One region of the Paraburkholderia sp. J94 genome, then DNA from elsewhere that is predicted to be linked to it. Evidence: predicted binding sites of a transcription regulator. Region 1 holds the regulator's gene; each other region holds the start of a gene.
The links. Region 1 encodes LexA, which represses DNA repair genes until DNA is damaged. Its sites were predicted from a motif close to ACTGTATNNNNATACAGT; they were not measured.

Region 1 (4,291 bases):
CGATGTGGCGTGCGGCCGCTTCGAGGAAACGGCGCGCGAGATTCTCCAGGAAGGCGTCGACTGGCTCACCGAGCGCGGCGTGCGCGCGCAGGGCCATTTCGCCTTCGGTCATCCGATCGACGAGATCGCGAATCTCGCCAACGAACTGAATGCCGATCTCGTGGTGGTGGGGCATCGCTGCCGCACGGGGCTGTCGCGCTGGTGGATGGGCGCGGGCAATACGCCGCTGCTCGATCGCGTGTCGTGCAGCATTCTCGTGGCGTGTTCGTCGCCTGCTGAAGACAAGCAGCAGCAAGCGGCCGCTTAGCGGCGCGCGCGTTTGCGCGATGTTTGCTTCGTTTTTTGCGTCGCTTGTCTGCTAGTCGTGCTCAACCCGCGCCGGACCGGCCTGCGCTTCGCGCGTGGTCTGTCCGGCGCGTGGTGATTTCAAGGCCGACGATCACGATGGTCCTGCTGATCCCGCCGGGACGCGCGATCGATCAATCCGGCGCGTTCGCGCCGCTTCCCGAATCGGGTTCGTTCAATTCCACCGCCGCGAGCTTCCACGAGAACAGGCCATGCCGTTGCAAGATCGCGGCATAGCGCTCGCTGTGCGCGCTGCGTTGCCATGTCACCGCGAATTCGTTGAGGCTGCGATAACCCGCGGCGGCTTGCGCGCGCGACTGAGGTTGCGCGGATTCCGCCGGTGCGTTCGGAGTCGCGGGCGTTGCGTTTTGCGGCGTGCTTTGCGGCGCGCCCTGTGAAGGCGACGCAGGCGAAGAAGCCGGCGGCGGCGCGGCAGGCTGCTCGCCGGGCTTACCGGTGGGCGGCATGCCGTTGAGCAGCGCGGCTACGCCTTCGGGCGTGGCGTAGGCGTCGACGAGCGGCCCGATCAACGCCGAACCGATCACCGCGCCAAACAGCAGCAGCGGATTACTGCTGTGCTCGGCCTGAATGCGCCGCTGCAGCATTTCCCCGGCTTGTTGTTTGAGACTCGCGCGCAACGCCGGGTAATCGACATATTCGCTCAAAGCGGCCGCGTCGCGCGCGTCGGCGGCCTGTTTGAGGTGGTTGAGCGCGATATACGGCGAGGCGTAGCCGTACCCGAGCGCGGCCACGACGGCCACCGCCGCAACGGCGATGGTGACGGGCTTCTTCCAGTTCGAGGGTTGGCTGGCGGTGTTACGTGCGGAGTTGCGTGAAGCGTTGGGCGTATTCGTGTCGGTCATCGGGGGCAGGTGCGCCGCGCGAGCGGTGCGATCATGGAATCAGAGCTTCGATCTGAATGTTGACCGCGCTCGCGCCAAAACGATCCCCACACCTGCAAGAACCTCCGCCGACACGTCATTTCCCATTGCCTGACTTCGTGCCTTACTTCGCGAGCGCCGCCGCAGGCAGATCGCTTTGCTGCTCGGCGATGCAGCGGTCGAGTGCGCGGCACACCGCGTCCATCGTGCCGACCATGATGAGGCGTGACGGGCCGTGATAGACACGCACCGGCGCGCGGCGGTCCGGCTGTTCCGTATTTAGCGTGCTGTTGAGCGACACGCGCGCGAAAGCCGGCTGCGCCGAGGGCAGGGGCGGCAGTTCGGGCGTTTCCAGCTTCTCGAAAAGCGAGCCATTGAGCGCGGCCGCCGAGGCGCGCGCGTCACGCATTGCGCACGAGGCGATTCCGCGCAGATGGCGCAGACGGCCGAATTGACGGAAGGGCAACAGGCGGGCAAGGCGTTCCATGACTCTCTCCAGAGAAGTGCGCTAACAGGCGCAAAACCGGCGCTGAACGGCGCGCGGATGGATTCTTAGAATTCGGTGGGACGGATCAGACCCACGGCAATGCCTTCGAGCGCGAAGTCGGCGCTGCCGGCCTCGACGAAGATGTTGTCGTAGTCGGGGTTCTCCGCGATCAGCTCGATGCCGTTGGGCTGGCGCTTCAGACGCTTCACGGTCACGTCGTCGCCGAGACGCGCAACGATGATCTGGCCGTCTTTCGCTTCCGCCTTCTTCTGCACGGCGAGCAGGTCGCCGTCGAGGATGCCGGCGTCGCGCATCGAGAGGCCGCGCACCTTCAGCAGATAGTCGGGGCGGCTCGAGAACAGCGCCGGGTCGCAGGCGTAGTTCTGGGAGATATGTTCCTGCGCGAGGATCGGGCTGCCTGCCGCGACGCGGCCGACCAGCGGCAGCGAGAGCTGCATGATGCTGGCGTGCGGCAGCGTGAACTGGTGCGGCAGGTCGTCGGGGCCGGGCATCAGACGGATGCCACGCGAGGCGCCCGCCGCCAGCTCGATCACACCCTTGCGCGCCAGCGCGCGCAGATGTTCTTCCGCCGAGTTGGCCGAGCTGAAGCCCAGTTCGGCGGCAATCTCGGCGCGCGTGGGCGGAAAGCCGGTGCGCTCGATCGCGCGGCGGATCAGATCGAAAACCTGCTGCTGTCGTGCGGTGAGTTTGGTCATGTCGACACTGTATGTTTGAACAGGTAACTGTATTTTTATACAGTATTCGCCGCTTTTCAAGTGTTACTTGAACTTTGTCGTTTGGGTGCCGCCACAGCAGCGTTTCCGGGCGATCCGACGGACGAAAACGTGCTCCAACGTCCGATTCCTCCGCCCTTACCACTTTTGCGTATTAAAGAATGAAAAAACATCATTTTTAATAATGTAAGCGGATCGCTAGACTGGCCTCCATCGATCGCAGCACCACACGACAAAACGGAGAAAGTGGATGAATCAAGGCAATACGGGGCGCGCAGGCTGGCTGACAACGCTGGCGGCAAAACTGGTCATCGGCGTTGCACCGCTCGTCGGCATGGTGGCGATGGCGCCGGCTGCGCACGCAGATACGTCGCTGCTGAACGTTTCCTACGATCCGACGCGCGAGCTGTATCAGGAGATCAACGAAGCCTTCATCAAGCAGTGGAAGGGCAAGACGGGCGAGACGCTCACCATCAAGCAGTCGCACGGCGGCTCGGGCGCGCAGGCGCGCTCGGTGCTCGACGGTCTGCAAGCCGACGTCGTGACGCTGGCGCTGGCCTGGGACATCGACGCGCTCGCCAACAAGGGCATCGTCGCGAAGGACTGGCAAAAGCGCCTGCCCGACAACGCCTCGCCGTACACCTCGACCATCGTGTTTCTGGTGCGCAAGGGCAATCCCAAGCACATCAAGGACTGGGATGACCTGACGAAGCCGGGCGTGTCGATCGTCACGCCGAATCCGAAGACCTCGGGCGGCGCGCGCTGGAACTACCTCGCGGCCTGGGCCTACGCCGAACATCAGCCGGGCGGCAACGACCAGAAGGCCAAGGAGTTCGTGACGAAGCTTTACAAGAATGCGGGCGTGCTCGATTCGGGCGCGCGCGGCGCGACCACGAGCTTCGTGCAGCGCGGCATCGGCGACGTGCTGATCGCCTGGGAAAACGAGGCCTTCCTGTCGCTCAAGGAATTCGGTCCGGACAAGTTCGAGATCGTGGTGCCGTCGGTGAGCATTCTGGCCGAGCCGCCTGTCGCCGTGGTCGACAAGGTCGTGGACAAGAAGGGCACGCGCAAGCAGGCCGAGGCGTATCTGCAGTTCCTCTATAGCGAGGAAGGCCAGGAAATCGCCGCGAAGAACTTCTACCGTCCGCGTTCGGACAAGGTGCCGGCGGCGCTCACGGCGAAGTTCCCGAAGCTCAAGCTCTACACGGTGGACGACACCTTCGGCGGCTGGACCAATGCGCAGAAGACGCATTTCGCGGATGGCGGCGTGTTCGACTCGATCTACCAGCCGCAATAAGCGAAGCCGCAGTTAAGTAACAGCAGCACCGACGTAACGATAAAAACAAGGCGCGCCCAACGAGGCGCGCCTTTCGGCGCAAGACAACGCGCAACCCATGTGAAGAGATACAGCATGACGACGTTCCGATTACGCAAGCCAGGCGCGCTGCCGGGATTCGGCGTGACGCTCGGCATCACCGTGGCTTATCTGAGCCTCGTGGTGCTGATCCCGCTCGCCGCCACCTTTCTGAAGACCGCCACGCTCGACTGGGCGCAGTTCGTGCGCGCCGTGTGGTCGCCGCGCGTGATCGCGTCGTACCGCCTGACGTTTACCGCCGCGCTCGGCGGCGCGCTCATCAACGCGGTGTTCGGCTTTCTGCTCGCGTGGGTGCTGGTGCGCTACACGTTCCCGTTCAAGCGCGTGATCGATGCGCTCGTCGATCTGCCGTTCGCGCTGCCGACTTCCGTGGCGGGCATTTCGCTCGCGGCCGTGTACGCGGGCAACGGCTGGATCGGTCAATATCTTCAGCCGCTCGGCCTCAAGATCGCGTTCACGCCGCTCGGCG
Region 2 (4,291 bases), on a different contig from region 1:
ATGACAATTTGCAGCCTCAACCAGGCGGGTCGCGCCGCGGCCGCCGCCTGCGTCGTCGCGTGCGTTGCCGCTCTGCCCGGCGCGGCGCGCGCCGCGCTCGGCGACCCCGCATCGGCCGCCGACATCGCCGCCTCGGCCTCACACAGCGTCGCCAGCGGCGCGGCGCGCGTGGCCAGCCATGCCGATGCCGCCGGCACCACCGTGAACGTCTACATCGACGCCCGCAGCCGCCGCATCTTCGCCTACACGTGGCAAGGCCCCACCCCGCCCGATCTCGATGCCCTGCTCGGCCAGTACGCCGCCGCCTGGCACAGCGGCGCGGCCGCGCTGCACGCCGCCGGCGGCGACGAACTGCACGCCGCGCGCGTGGAAACGCCCTCGGTCATCGTCGAAACCGGCGGACCCATGCGGGGCTATATCGGGCGCGCCTGGCTGCCGGGCGCGCTGCCCGCCGGCATGACGGAAGGAGCCCTCGAATGAACGCACACGACAATCCCCCATGGCATGCGCGCGCACGCGGTGCGGCGCTGGCGTGCGCCTTCGGCCTGGCATTGAGCGCCGCGCTCGCCGCATGCGGCGGCGGAGGCGGCGCGGGCACCGCAGCCTCCGCAAGTCCCGCGACCGCCGCGAGCGCGGCGAACCCGTCCGCCGCCGCCCAACCCGCGAGCACGCCCGCCTCGACCACCGGCGGCACCACCGTGCCCCAATCGACCACGCCCAACGTGCACGTCGTGCAGGTCGCGGCCACGCCGACTTCGACGCGCAACATGCTCACCACCAGCGTGACGGTCTGCGTGCCGGGCACCGCCACCTGCGCGACCATCGGCAACGTGCAGGTGGACACGGGCTCGCAGGGTCTGCGCCTGCTCGCCTCCGCGTTGCCCGCGGGCCTGAACCTGCCGGCGGTGACGGCGGGCAGCGGCGCGGACATCGCCGGCGAATGCGCGGGCTTCGGCACCGGCTACACCTGGGGCGCGGTGCGCCGCGCCGACGTGCGGCTCGCGGGCGAAGTGGCCCCGGCGCTGGCGATCCAGGTCATCGCCGACCCGGCCGTGCCGACCACACCGAGCGCCTGCCAGAGTCGCGGCCTCGCGATGATGACGCTCACGACGCTGCGCGCGAACGGCATCCTCGGCGTGGGGCCGTTCAATGCCGACTGCGGCGCATCGTGCGTCAATCAGGCGTCCGGGGCGTGGTACTACACGTGTCCGTCGGGCAACTGCACGGCCAGTGCGCAGCCGCTCGCGCAGCAGGTGCGCAACCCCGTCGCCGCCTTCGCGACCGACAACAACGGCGTCGTGCTCGACCTGCCCGCCGTGGCCGACAGCGGCGCATCGAGCGTGACCGGTTCGCTGATCTTCGGCATCGGCTCGCAGCCCAACAACACGCTCGGCGGCGCGAAGGTGCTGCGCGCGAACACGGCAACGGGCTTCGTCTCGACGACGACCTCGGACGGCAGCGTCTACGCGCAAAGCTATCTGGACAGCGGCTCGAACGGCCTGTTCTTCGCCAACCCGACGCTGACGCGCTGCGGCGTCTGGTATTGCCCGTCGTCGCCGCAAAGCCTCAGCGCGACGATCAAGGGCGTCGACGGCGCGACAGCGCCCGCCGCGCTCTCGATCGCGAGCGCGCTGTCGCTCTTTTCGAGCGGCAACTGGGCGTTCGCGAATCTCGCGGGCTACAACAGCCGTGCGTTCGGATGGGGGCTGCCGTTCTTCTTCGGCAAGCGCGTCTTTACGGCGATCGAGGCCCAGGCGACGCCGGCGGGCGCGGGGCCGTATTTCGCGTTCTGACGATGAGGGGAGCGTGGGACAGCAAGGCGCGCGCGGCGCGCCTTGCGCGTGATCGCTTAGTCGTCCGCGCTGGCGTCGGACGCGGGCGTGGTCTTGGCGAGCGCGGCGGGCGCGAGCCAGTGGAACGACGTGAGGCTGCCGGTCTGGTCGTAGGTGCACTCGGCGGCGGCGGGCGTGGGCGGCGTCTTGTGCAGGCCGAGCTTCTGGGCGATCAGCGCGACGGGCGTCGTGGGCTTGGGTTCGGCCGCCTGTTTGGCCGACGCGTCGGAAGCCTGCGAAGCCGCAGCAGCCGAGGCCGTAGTGGCAGTCGTAGCAGTCGCCTTCGCGCCTTGCGCGCCGCTCGCACCGACAGCCGCCGAAGCCGCTGAAACGCCCGACGCGCCCGAAGCCGCGACCGCCCCGGAAGCCGGCAACATGGGACGTTCGAGATGCCCCTCGATCACCACGCGTTTGCCGCGATACGCGACGGCGGTATGCGTGACGTCGAGTTCGCCCAGCGACGTCTGGGTCAGCCGCGTGCGCATCTCCTGCGCGCACGCGCCCGGATTCTGGTACTGCGCGACGCATCCCGCGAGCAAGGTGACGCCGGCCACGAGGCCGACGAGGCTGACATTCCGTTTATTCATCGCTGTGTTCATGCGCTCGAAGCGCGGTTCGGTTTTCAGGCTGCGGCAATTGTAGCCTACGGCCGCCCGCGGCCCGCGTGGAACCGATGCGCGGCGGCGCGAGCCTGCTATCATCGCTGCTGTATATCCGTACAGTGCCGCGCGTGCTTCCCGACTCTCCCGATCCGTTCTATTACCTCGCGAACTTCGAGCGCGCGCTCGGCTGGCTCGACGCGCGCTGCGCCGACCTGTTCGACGACGAGGAGCGCCGTTTCCTGCGTGACTTCGGCGCGTTGCCGCGCGCCTCGCGCGCGCTGTTCGTGCGCATGCTGATGCGCAAAGGGCCGGATTTCCGCGCCAGCAAGCTCGACTATGCCGAGATCGGCTGTCCGCGTGCGGCCGCCGCGCCGCTGGTCGCGACTGGCTGGCTCGACGGCGCGCCCGTGCTCGCATTCGATGCGCTCGCCGCACTCGTCACGAAGGCGGAATTGCAGGCGCTGGCCGCGCGACTCGTTGACCCGCTCGCGCAGCTTGAACAAGCCGACGCCGCTTCGGCCTCGCGTGAAATCGACAACCCCGCCGCACTGGAAGCCCTGAAAACCCTGAAAGCGCTGGACAGACGCAGCGCCACGCGCGCCGCCCTCGTCGGCGCGCTCGAAGCCGCGCTGGCAACCGGCTCGCCCGCCGCGCGCGAATGGGCCGCGTGGTTCCCCGGCTCGCCCGACAGCGTGTTCCGCTTCAGCGCCGCCCCGCTCTGCGAGCGCCTGCGCCTGATGTTCTTCGGCAATCTGCGTCAGGACTGGACCGAATTCGTGCTTGCCGATCTGGGCGTCTACCGCTACGAACAGGTGCCGCTCGATGCGGCGTCGCGCGCGTTCCAGCAGCGCGACGACATCGACGCGTATCTGGCGCTGCGCGACTGCCGCGAGGCGCTCGAACTCGCCGACGATCCGGCCACGGGCCTCGCCTGCGCGCTCGATACGCTCGACGCGCTCGCGCCCCGCACGCACGGCAACGCCTGGCTGCGCGCGCGCCACGACCGTCTGCGCCACGCCGTGGGCCTCGCCGCCGAGCGCGCGAGCGCCGCCGAACTCGCCTGGCGCGCCTACGTGGACAGCGCGCACCCCGAATCGCGCTACCGGCGCGTGCGCGTGCTCGAACAACTCGGCCGACGCGACGAAGCCGAGGCGCTCGCGCAGACGATCGCCGCCGCGCCCGTCAACGAGGAAGAAGCGCAGCGCGCGGCGCGCACGCTCGGGCGCCTGCAACGCACGCGCGCGCGAAAACACGCCGATGCCGCGGCATCCGACGAAAAATCAACGTCAACGCCCACGCACGCCACGCTCACGCTGACCTTGCCCGCCGCCTGGGCCGATCTGCGCGTGGAAGAAGCGTCGCGCCTCGCGCTCACATGCGCCGACGCGCCCGTGTTCTACGTCGAGAACACGCTGATCAACAGCCTGTTCGGCCTGCTGTGCTGGCCTGCGCTGTTCGCGCCGCTGCCGGGCGCGTTCTTCCATCCGTTTCAGCGCGGCCCCGCCGACCTGCACGCCGCCGACTTCGTCGCGCGTCGCGCCGAGCGTTTCGCGGCCTGCCTCGCCGAACTCGACAGCGGCGCCTATCGCGCGACGATACGCGCGCGCTTCGCCGAAAAAACCGGCATCCAGTCGCCCTACGTCGCGTGGCCCGCGCTCGACGAGACGCTGCTCACCCTCGCGCTCGACTGCTTTCCGGCCGCGCATCTGCGCCTGTGGTTCGAGCGTCTGCTGCGCGAGCCCGCCGCCAACCGATCGGGTCTGCCCGACCTCGTGCGCTTCTGGCCGCGCGAGCGCCGCTACGAACTGATCGAGGTGAAAGGCCCCGGCGACCGCCTGCAGGACAACCAACGCCGCT
Region 3 (4,291 bases), on a different contig from region 1:
GTGCGCAACACCGTCGGGTTCGCGTGGCATCCGCGCACGCACGAACTCTGGTTCACCGACAACGGCCGCGACATGCTCGGCGACGATATCCCCTCCGACAAGCTCAACCGCCTGCCGCGCGCGGGCCTCGACTTCGGCTTTCCGTACTGTCATGGCGGCGATGTCAGCGATCCCGAGTTCGGCAAGGATCATCCGTGCAGCGCCTTCACGCCGCCGGTCGCGCAACTGGGCGCGCACGTGGCGGCGCTCGGCATGCGCTTCTATACAGGCGCGATGTTTCCGCCCGAGTATCGCGACAGCATTTTTATCGCCGAGCATGGCTCGTGGAACCGTAGCAAGAAGTCGGGCTACCGCGTCGTGCGCGTGAGCGTCGACGCGGACGGCAAGAACGCGAAACAGCAGGTGTTCGCGCAAGGCTGGCTCAACGCCGACGAAACCCAGTGGGGCCGTCCCGCCGACGTGCTGCCGCTGCCCGACGGCTCGCTGCTCATCAGCGACGATTACGCGGGCGCGATCTATCGCGTGACGTATTCGAAACCCTAAGCGCGGCTTCGACCACCGCGCGCACGTGAGCGCGAACATAAGCGCCAGGCGCTGCTGACGCGCGCGCACGCCACGTACAATGAGCCGCGCGCCCATCACGCCCTCGCCTGCTCATGTCCAATCAAAACAAACCCGCAGCACGCTTTCGCAACAAGACGCTCACCGCCGCCCTCGCCTTCCTGCTCGGCAGCCTCGGCGCGCACCGCTTCTATCTGTACGGCGCGCGCGACGTGTGGGGCTGGGCGCACATCGCCGGCACGCTGATCGGCATTCCGGGCGTGCTGCTGCTGATGGCGACCGAGCGCGCCTCGGTGCCGGGCTGGGGGCTCGCCGTGATCGGCGCGGTCTCGGTGCTCTCGGCGTTTCTGGCCGCGATCGTCTACGGCCTGCGTCCCGACGCGAAGTGGGACGCGCAATTCAACGCCGCCTTCGCAGGCCAGCGCGCGAACCGCTCGGGCTGGACCGTGATCTTCGTGGTGATCTTCTCGCTGCTGATCGGCGCGTTCCTGCTGATGACCGGTCTCGCGCTCTCGTTCCAGACGTATTTCGAATCGCAGGTCGAAGCGGCCAAGGCGATTTCGCAATAACGACGTCGCAATATGCCGCCCCAGCGCCGCCCCAACGCCGCCGCGCTCAGAACAGATCGAGCTGACGCTTCTGCACGAGCGCCTTCGCACGCACGAACTCCGACATATCGAGAATGCCGTGACGCCGCTCGTTCAGCCCGAGCCGGCGCACGGCGTTATGAAAGCGCTGCTTGAGCAGATCGGCCCATAGCCCCGTGCCCTTCATGCGCTGCGAAAACGACGACTCGTAATCCTTGCCGCCGCGCATGTCGCGCACGCGGCTCATCACGCGCTCGGCGCGCTGCGGGAAATGCGCGGCGAGCCAGTCCTGAAAGAGCGGCGCGACTTCCCACGGCAGCCGCAGCACGATATAGCTCGCGCTCGTTGCGCCCGCCTCGGCGCAGGCTTCGAGCACGCGCTCCATGTCCGGCTCGGTGACGAAGGGAATGACCGGCGCGATGCTCACGCCGACCGGAATGCCCGCCTGCGCGAGCGTGCGGATCGTACGCAGGCGGCGCGACGGCGTGGCCGCGCGCGGCTCCAGCGTGCGCGCGATGTCGGCATCGAGCGTGGTGATGGTGATCGCGGCCATGAACTGCTGACGCTCGGCCATGGGCGCGAGCAGGTCGAGATCGCGCTCGATCAGTGACGATTTCGTGATGGCCGCGAACGGATGCTGTCGTTCCGACAACACCTCGATCACGCGCCGCGTGATACGCAGCTCGCGCTCGACGGGCTGCCACGCGTCGGTGTTCACGCCGAGCGCGATCGGTTCCGGCTCGTAGTTCGGTTTAGCGAGTTCGCGCGCGAGCAGTTCGGGCGCGTTGATCTTCGCGTACAGGCGGCTCTCGAAATCGAGGCCCGGCGACAGCCCCAGATAGCTGTGCGTAGGCCGCGCGAAACAGTAGATGCAGCCATGCTCGCAGCCGCGATACGGATTGAGCGAGACGTTGAACGGAATGTCCGGCGACTGGTTGCGCGTGAGAATGCTTTTCGCGCGCTCCTCGTAGATCTGCGTGCGCAGCGCGGGCTCCGGCGTTTCACTCTCGCCGGCTTCCTCGCCCGCCTCTTCACCGCGCTCGCGCGCGTCGGACGCCGATTCGACGTGCTGCCAGCCATCGTCGTAAGCCTCGCGCTGATCGACCTCGTAGCGCCCTTGCAGGTTCGTGACCGCACCGCGTCCCTTGCGCGGCGTGGGCGGCGCGACGGGATACCAGGCGTCGGAGTCGGGGGCGCGATCGGTGTCGTTCGCGGGAGGGATGCGATTCACGGGGGCAAAAACAAAGCGTCTCGATACTGTACAAATATACAGTATCGAGACGCTTTGTCGAGCCCGAAAAACGGGGCGGCGTCGCTTGCCCGCCGGGTCGCCCCCCCCCGCTACTCGCCCACCGCGATCGTCAGCGTCTCCTTGATCTCCTCCATCACCACATAGCTTTTCGACTGCACCGCGCCGGGCAGTTGCAGCAGGATGTCGCCGAGTAGCTTGCGGTAGTCGGCCATTTCGCCGATGCGCGCCTTGATCAGATAGTCGAAGTCGCCCGACACCAGATGGCACTCGAGCACCTCGGGAATCTTCTGCACCTCGCGGCGGAACTGGTCGAACATGTTGCCGCTCTTGTGGTCGAGCGTGATCTCCACGAACACCAGCAGCGCCGCGCCCAGCACGCCCGGATTCACGCGCGCGTAGTAGCCCGTGATGACGCCGTCGCGCTCCATGCGCTTGACCCGTTCGATGCACGGCGTGACCGACAGACCGACCTGCTCCGCGAGGTCTTTCATGGCCATGCGGCCGTCCTGCTGGAGCAGTTTGAGGATGCGGTGATCGAGCCGGTCGAGCGCGCGGACCGGCTGACGCTGCGTTCTCATGCTTTTTTCCTGAAAATCAGATAAATACAATAACAAAACCTAGGCTTACAACAATAGCATAGTCGATATGACTGGCTACACCCGGATTTTCATGCCATCCGCCCTGCCGTCGACCAAAACGGCCACGCGGAGCCCCGGCAAGACCGCGTAGCCCAAACAATTACCTCTACGGAGCAGCTATGCGAGTCGTCGTGTTGGGCAGTGGTGTGGTCGGGGTGGCCAGCGCCTGGTATCTCGCCCGCGCGGGCCATGAAGTGACGGTGATCGACCGCGAGGCCGGTCCCGCGCTCGAGACCAGTTTTGCGAACGCCGGCCAGATCTCGCCGGGTTACGCCGCGCCGTGGGCGGCGCCGGGCGTGCCGCTCAAAGCCATCAAGTGGATGTTCGAGAAGCACGCGCCGCTCGCCATCCGCCTCGACGGCACGAAGTTCCAGCTGCAATGGATGTGGCAGATGCTGCAGAACTGCACGGCCGAGCGCTACGCGCAGAACAAGGGCCGCATGGTGCGTCTGGCCGAATACAGCCGCGACTGCCTGCAGGCGCTGCGCGCCGACACCGGCATCCAGTACGAAGGCCGCACGGGCGGCACGCTGCAGGTGTTCCGCACGCAGCAGCAATTCGAAGGCGCGGCGAAGGACATCGCCGTGCTCAAGGATGCCAACGTGCCGTACGAACTGCTGACCGCCGCCGAACTCGGCCGCGCGGAGCCGGCGCTCGCCGCGGTCGCGCACAAGCTCACGGGCGGGCTGCGTCTGCCCGGCGACGAAACCGGCGACTGCCAGCTGTTCACCACGCGCCTCGCCGCGATGGCCGCCGAACTCGGCGTGAAGTTCCGCTACAACACGCCGATCGACGGCCTCGCCGTGCAGGGCGACCGCATCGCGGGCGTGCAATGCGGCAGCGAACTCGTGCGCGCCGACAGCTACGTGCTCGCGCTCGGTTCGTACTCCACGAAGATGCTCGCGGGTCTCGTGAAGATTCCGGTCTATCCGCTCAAGGGTTATTCGATCACCGCGCCGATCGTCAACGCCGACGCCGCGCCGATCTCCACCGTGCTCGACGAAACCTACAAGATCGCGATCACGCGTTTCGACGACCGCATCCGCGTGGGCGGCATGGCGGAAATCGTCGGCTTCGACAAGTCGCTGAAGCAGGCGCGCCGCGAAACGCTCGAAATGTGCGTGAACGACCTGTTCCCCGGCGGCGGCGACACGGCCAAGGCCAGCTTCTGGACCGGCCTGCGCCCGATGACGCCGGACGGCACGCCCGTCGTGGGCCGCACGCCGCTCTCGAACCTGTTCCTGAACACGGGC
Region 4 (4,291 bases), on a different contig from region 1:
AGCGCCGGCTGCACCCAGTCGCGCACCGCGAGCCGCGCCACCTCGGCGATATCGACGGGCTGGAAGATCTGCCCCGTCATGCGGTTTTCGGCGCGCGCGAGCGCGAGCAATTGCGTGACGAGCCGCGCGGCGTGCTCCGAACTCGTCGCGATCTGTTCGAGCGAGCGGTGCACCTCGGCGGGCGCGTCGTGGCGCAGCGCGAGTTCGGCTTGCGTGCGCAGGCCCGCGAGCGGCGTTTTCATCTGATGCGCGGCGTCGGCGATAAAGCGCTTTTGCAGCTGCATGTTCTGTTCGAGGCGCGTGAGCAGGTCGTTGAACGAGGTCACGAGCGGCTCGATCTCGGGCGGCGCGCGGCGCGCTTCGAGCGGCGAGAGATCGTCGGGGCGGCGCATGCGCATGTTCGACTGCAGCGCGTGCAGCGGCGCGAGGCCGCGCGAGAGCCCGAACCAGACCAGCAGGATCGCGAGCGGCAGGATCACGAACTGCGGCAGGATCACGCCCTTGATGATGTCGTTGGCGAGCGCGCGGCGCTTGTCGAGCGTTTCGGCCACCTGCACGAGCACGGGCTGCGCGCCGCCCAGATGCGCGGGCTCGACCGTCGTATAGGCCACGCGGATGTCGATGCCGTGCAGCGTGTCGTCGCGGAATTCGACCACGCCGGGCGGCGGGCGGTCGTCGTCGTGCGGCAGCGGCATGTCGCGGTCGCCGCCCACCAGTTCGCCGCGCGTGCCGAGTACCTGGTAATAGACGCTGTCGACGTTATCGGCGCGCAGGAAGTCGCGCGTGGAGTCGGGCAGCGAGAGTTCGGCCACGCCGTTGACCGGATGGATCTGGCGCGCGAGCACGTAGGCGTCGGTTTCGAGCGCGCGGTCGAACGGCCCGTTGGCGATCGACTTCGCGACCAGATAGGTCACCGCGATGCTCATCGGCCAGAGCAGCAGCAGCGGCGCGAGCATCCAGTCGAGTATCTCGCCGAACAGCGAGCGCGGGCGCTTGTCGGCGGCTTCGGCCTCGTCGGGCGGGGCGAACGGATTGGCGTAGCGGGCGTCGCGCGCGTCGTCGTCGTCGAGTGTGTCGTCGTTGGCGGCGGCCGCGGCGCGTGGCGGGACGCCCGGCGGCGTGCCGTCGGCGGACGCGGAGCGCGCGGGCCCGGCCATGATCGTGCCCGCTTACTTGTAGTAGTGGCTGGCGGGCATCGCGGGCGCGGCGCTGCCTGTGCCCGTTGCGCCGCTCTGGCCCGTCGTGCTGGCGGTCCCGGCGTCCTTCGCGCCGTTCGCTTCCTTTTCGAGGCAGTAGCCGAGGCCGCGCACGGTCACGATGCGCACGCCGCCCGCTTCGAGTTTCTTGCGCAGGCGGTGCACATAGACCTCGATGGCGTTGTTGCTGACTTCCTCGCCCCATTCGCACAGGTGATCGACGAGCTGCTCCTTCGAGACGAGCCGCCCGATCCGCTGCAGCAGCACTTCGAGCACGCCGAGTTCGCGCGCCGACAGATCGAGCACCTGCTCGTTGATGTGCGCGACGCGCCCGACCTGGTCGAACGCGAGCGCGCCGTGGCGCACGACGGTCGGGCCGCCGCCCGCGCCGCGCCGCGTGAGCGCGCGCACGCGCGCTTCGAGCTCGTTGAGCGCGAAGGGCTTGGCCATGTAGTCGTCGGCGCCGAGGTCGAGTCCTTTCACGCGTTCGTCGACGCTGTCGGCGGCGGTGAGGATCAGCACGGGGAGGTTGGAGTTGCGCGCGCGCAAGCGGCGCAGCACTTCGAGGCCCGTCATTCTGGGCAGGCCGAGGTCGAGGATCAGCAGGTCGAACGACTGCATCGACAAGGCTGTATCGGCGTCCACGCCGGTGGGCACGTGATCGACGGCATAGCCCGATTGGCGGAGTGATCGGACCAGACCGTCCGCGAGTATGCTGTCGTCTTCGGCAATGAGAATTCGCATGATGCGCCTGCGTCGCCTTCGAGGCGGACTGTGACTCTGGCTTTGAGCCGATCGACGTCGAGTCAGGCCTCGTCGCGCCTGCGCCATACCGCACGTAGGGCGGGCGGCGCGCGGCGGTCTCCCGAAAAATTCGCGGTTCTGGCGGGCGCGTACGAAAAAGCGTGCGAAAAACGCGCTTGCCAAAACCACTGTTTTTTTATACAGTGTCTGCGTTCATGCGTGTGTGTGCAAAAGCACGCCCGCATCGTCACGAGACGCCGTTCATCATAGCAAAGGACGATTCATGGAAGATAGCAAGAAAGGCTCGGCTGGGCTGACTGCTGAAAAGGGCAAGGCGCTGGCTGCCGCGCTCGCGCAGATCGAAAAGCAGTTCGGCAAAGGGTCGATCATGCGACTCGGCGACGGCGATGCGGTCGAAAACATTCAGGTGGTGTCCACCGGCTCGCTCGGTCTCGACATCGCGCTCGGCGTCGGCGGCCTGCCGCGCGGCCGCGTGGTCGAAATCTACGGTCCTGAATCGTCGGGTAAGACCACGCTCACGCTGCAAGTGATCGCGGAGCTGCAAAAGCTCGGCGGCACGGCGGCGTTCATCGACGCGGAACACGCGCTCGACGTGCAGTACGCGTCCAAGCTCGGCGTGAACGTGCCGGAACTGCTCATCTCGCAGCCGGACACGGGCGAACAGGCGCTCGAAATCACCGACGCGCTGGTGCGCTCGGGCTCGATCGACATGATCGTGATCGACTCGGTCGCGGCACTGGTGCCGAAGGCTGAAATCGAAGGCGAAATGGGCGACTCGCTGCCGGGTCTGCAGGCACGTCTGATGTCGCAGGCGCTGCGCAAGCTCACCGGCACGATCAAGAAGACGAACTGCATGGTGATCTTCATTAACCAGATTCGTATGAAGATCGGCGTGATGTTCGGCAACCCGGAAACCACCACGGGTGGTAACGCGCTGAAGTTCTACTCGTCGGTGCGTCTGGACATTCGCCGTATCGGTTCGATCAAGAAGAACGACGAAGTCATCGGCAGCGAAACGCGCGTGAAGGTCGTCAAGAACAAGGTCTCGCCGCCGTTCCGCGAAGCCGTGTTCGACATCCTCTACGGCGAAGGCATCTCGCGTCAGGGCGAAATCATCGACCTGGGCGTGCAGGCCAAGATCGTCGACAAGGCAGGTGCGTGGTACAGCTATAACGGCGAACGCATTGGCCAGGGCAAGGACAACGCACGCGAATTCCTGCGCGAAAACGCAGATATCGCCCGCGAAATCGAAAACCGCATCCGCGAATCGCTCGGCGTGAACGTCATGCCGGACGGTGTTGCCGACACCGGCGAAGTCGAAATCGCAGACGAAGAATAAGTTCTGAATCGGGCCCGCGAAGGGTGGCACGAGGTGGCACGACTGTGATGCGCAAGCGTGGGTTCGTCTCAGTGCCGCCTGAGGCCGCGAAGGCTTCGTCCTCGACTTCGAGCGAGGCGGAGCTTCTGCATGAAGCCCGCAGCGGGGCGCGGGGCGTGAATCGGCGCTCTGCTTTTTCCGGCGGCGCATCCGCTGCTTCTGCCGCTGCATCTGACGCTGCTGCTTCTGATCAGTCCGGTGTTTCGCCCCGGCGTTCGGCCCGAGTTTCATCTGGTACTACCTCGCAAAGCCGCGACGCCCATTCGGGCGATCGCGGCTTTGTGCATTCCGAGCCTCAGCTTTTGTCCCAATCCTCCACGCCCGATCTCGACGACGAAGGCGGTGCCGTGTTCGAAGTGCCGTTCGAGGCGTTCTTCGACGCGTCAGCCGATCTCGCTAACGACGCCAGCGATACCGGCGACGCAAGTACCGGCAGCGACGCCGGCACCAACAGCGCCGCAGCATCATCGTCTTCGCCAACGCCGGCATCGACCGCCGCTAACCGCGAATCGCCACGCGCGCCTGCTCGCACGCGTCCATCCGAATCGCGCCGCGCGTCGCCTGCCGCCACGCAGTCTTTCGCCCGCCCGTCCAGCCGACGCGACGATTTCGACGAGTACGAATCGTTCGACGCGCACGACATGGCGCGCGCCGCCGAAAAAGCGATCGAAGACGGCGGCGACGGTTACGAACGCACGTCGACGATGCGCGCGGCGCGCAAGGCCAACGCGGCATCCGCGAACCGGCAACGCCCCGAGCGCTCGCTCAAGGGCCGCGCGCTCGGCTACCTCTCGCGTCGCGAGTACAGCCGCGCGGAACTCTCGCGCAAGCTCATGGCGTTCACCGACAACGCCGACGAACTAGAGGCTTTACTCGACACGCTTGAACGCGACGGCTGGCTCTCCGACGCGCGCTTCGCCGAAAGCGTCGTCTATCGCCGCGCCGCGCGCGT

Region 2: U4Y88_RS15825 (VRR-NUC domain-containing protein) is a predicted target of LexA. The motif match lies at 2,538-2,555, and genes of this name have one in related genera.
Region 3: U4Y88_RS07840 (PA0069 family radical SAM protein) is a predicted target of LexA. The motif match lies at 2,405-2,422, and genes of this name have one in related genera.
Region 4: recA (recombinase RecA) is a predicted target of LexA. The motif match lies at 2,128-2,145, and genes of this name have one in related genera.

The regions. Positions count from the first base shown of each region.
Region 1 covers NZ_CAJMZH010000018.1:86,902-91,192, reverse strand. The annotation lists gene U4Y88_RS31275 (universal stress protein) at 1-307, shown strand, start outside; gene U4Y88_RS31270 (DUF2939 domain-containing protein) at 480-1,208, opposite strand; gene U4Y88_RS31265 (hypothetical protein) at 1,351-1,713, opposite strand; gene lexA (transcriptional repressor LexA) at 1,779-2,429, opposite strand; gene U4Y88_RS31255 (sulfate ABC transporter substrate-binding protein) at 2,698-3,744, shown strand; gene cysT (sulfate ABC transporter permease subunit CysT) at 3,859-4,291, shown strand, end outside.
Region 2 covers NZ_CAJMZH010000006.1:500,942-505,232, forward strand. The annotation lists gene U4Y88_RS15810 (DUF2844 domain-containing protein) at 1-480, shown strand; gene U4Y88_RS15815 (DUF3443 domain-containing protein) at 477-1,793, shown strand; gene U4Y88_RS15820 (hypothetical protein) at 1,850-2,419, opposite strand; gene U4Y88_RS15825 (VRR-NUC domain-containing protein) at 2,563-4,291, shown strand, end outside.
Region 3 covers NZ_CAJMZH010000003.1:347,592-351,882, forward strand. The annotation lists gene U4Y88_RS07830 (sorbosone dehydrogenase family protein) at 1-543, shown strand, start outside; gene U4Y88_RS07835 (NINE protein) at 657-1,130, shown strand; gene U4Y88_RS07840 (PA0069 family radical SAM protein) at 1,177-2,370, opposite strand; gene U4Y88_RS07845 (Lrp/AsnC ligand binding domain-containing protein) at 2,490-2,978, opposite strand; gene U4Y88_RS07850 (D-amino acid dehydrogenase) at 3,158-4,291, shown strand, end outside.
Region 4 covers NZ_CAJMZH010000012.1:171,724-176,014, forward strand. The annotation lists gene U4Y88_RS25350 (sensor histidine kinase) at 1-1,157, opposite strand, end outside; gene U4Y88_RS25355 (response regulator transcription factor) at 1,170-1,940, opposite strand; gene recA (recombinase RecA) at 2,224-3,300, shown strand; gene recX (recombination regulator RecX) at 3,642-4,291, shown strand, end outside.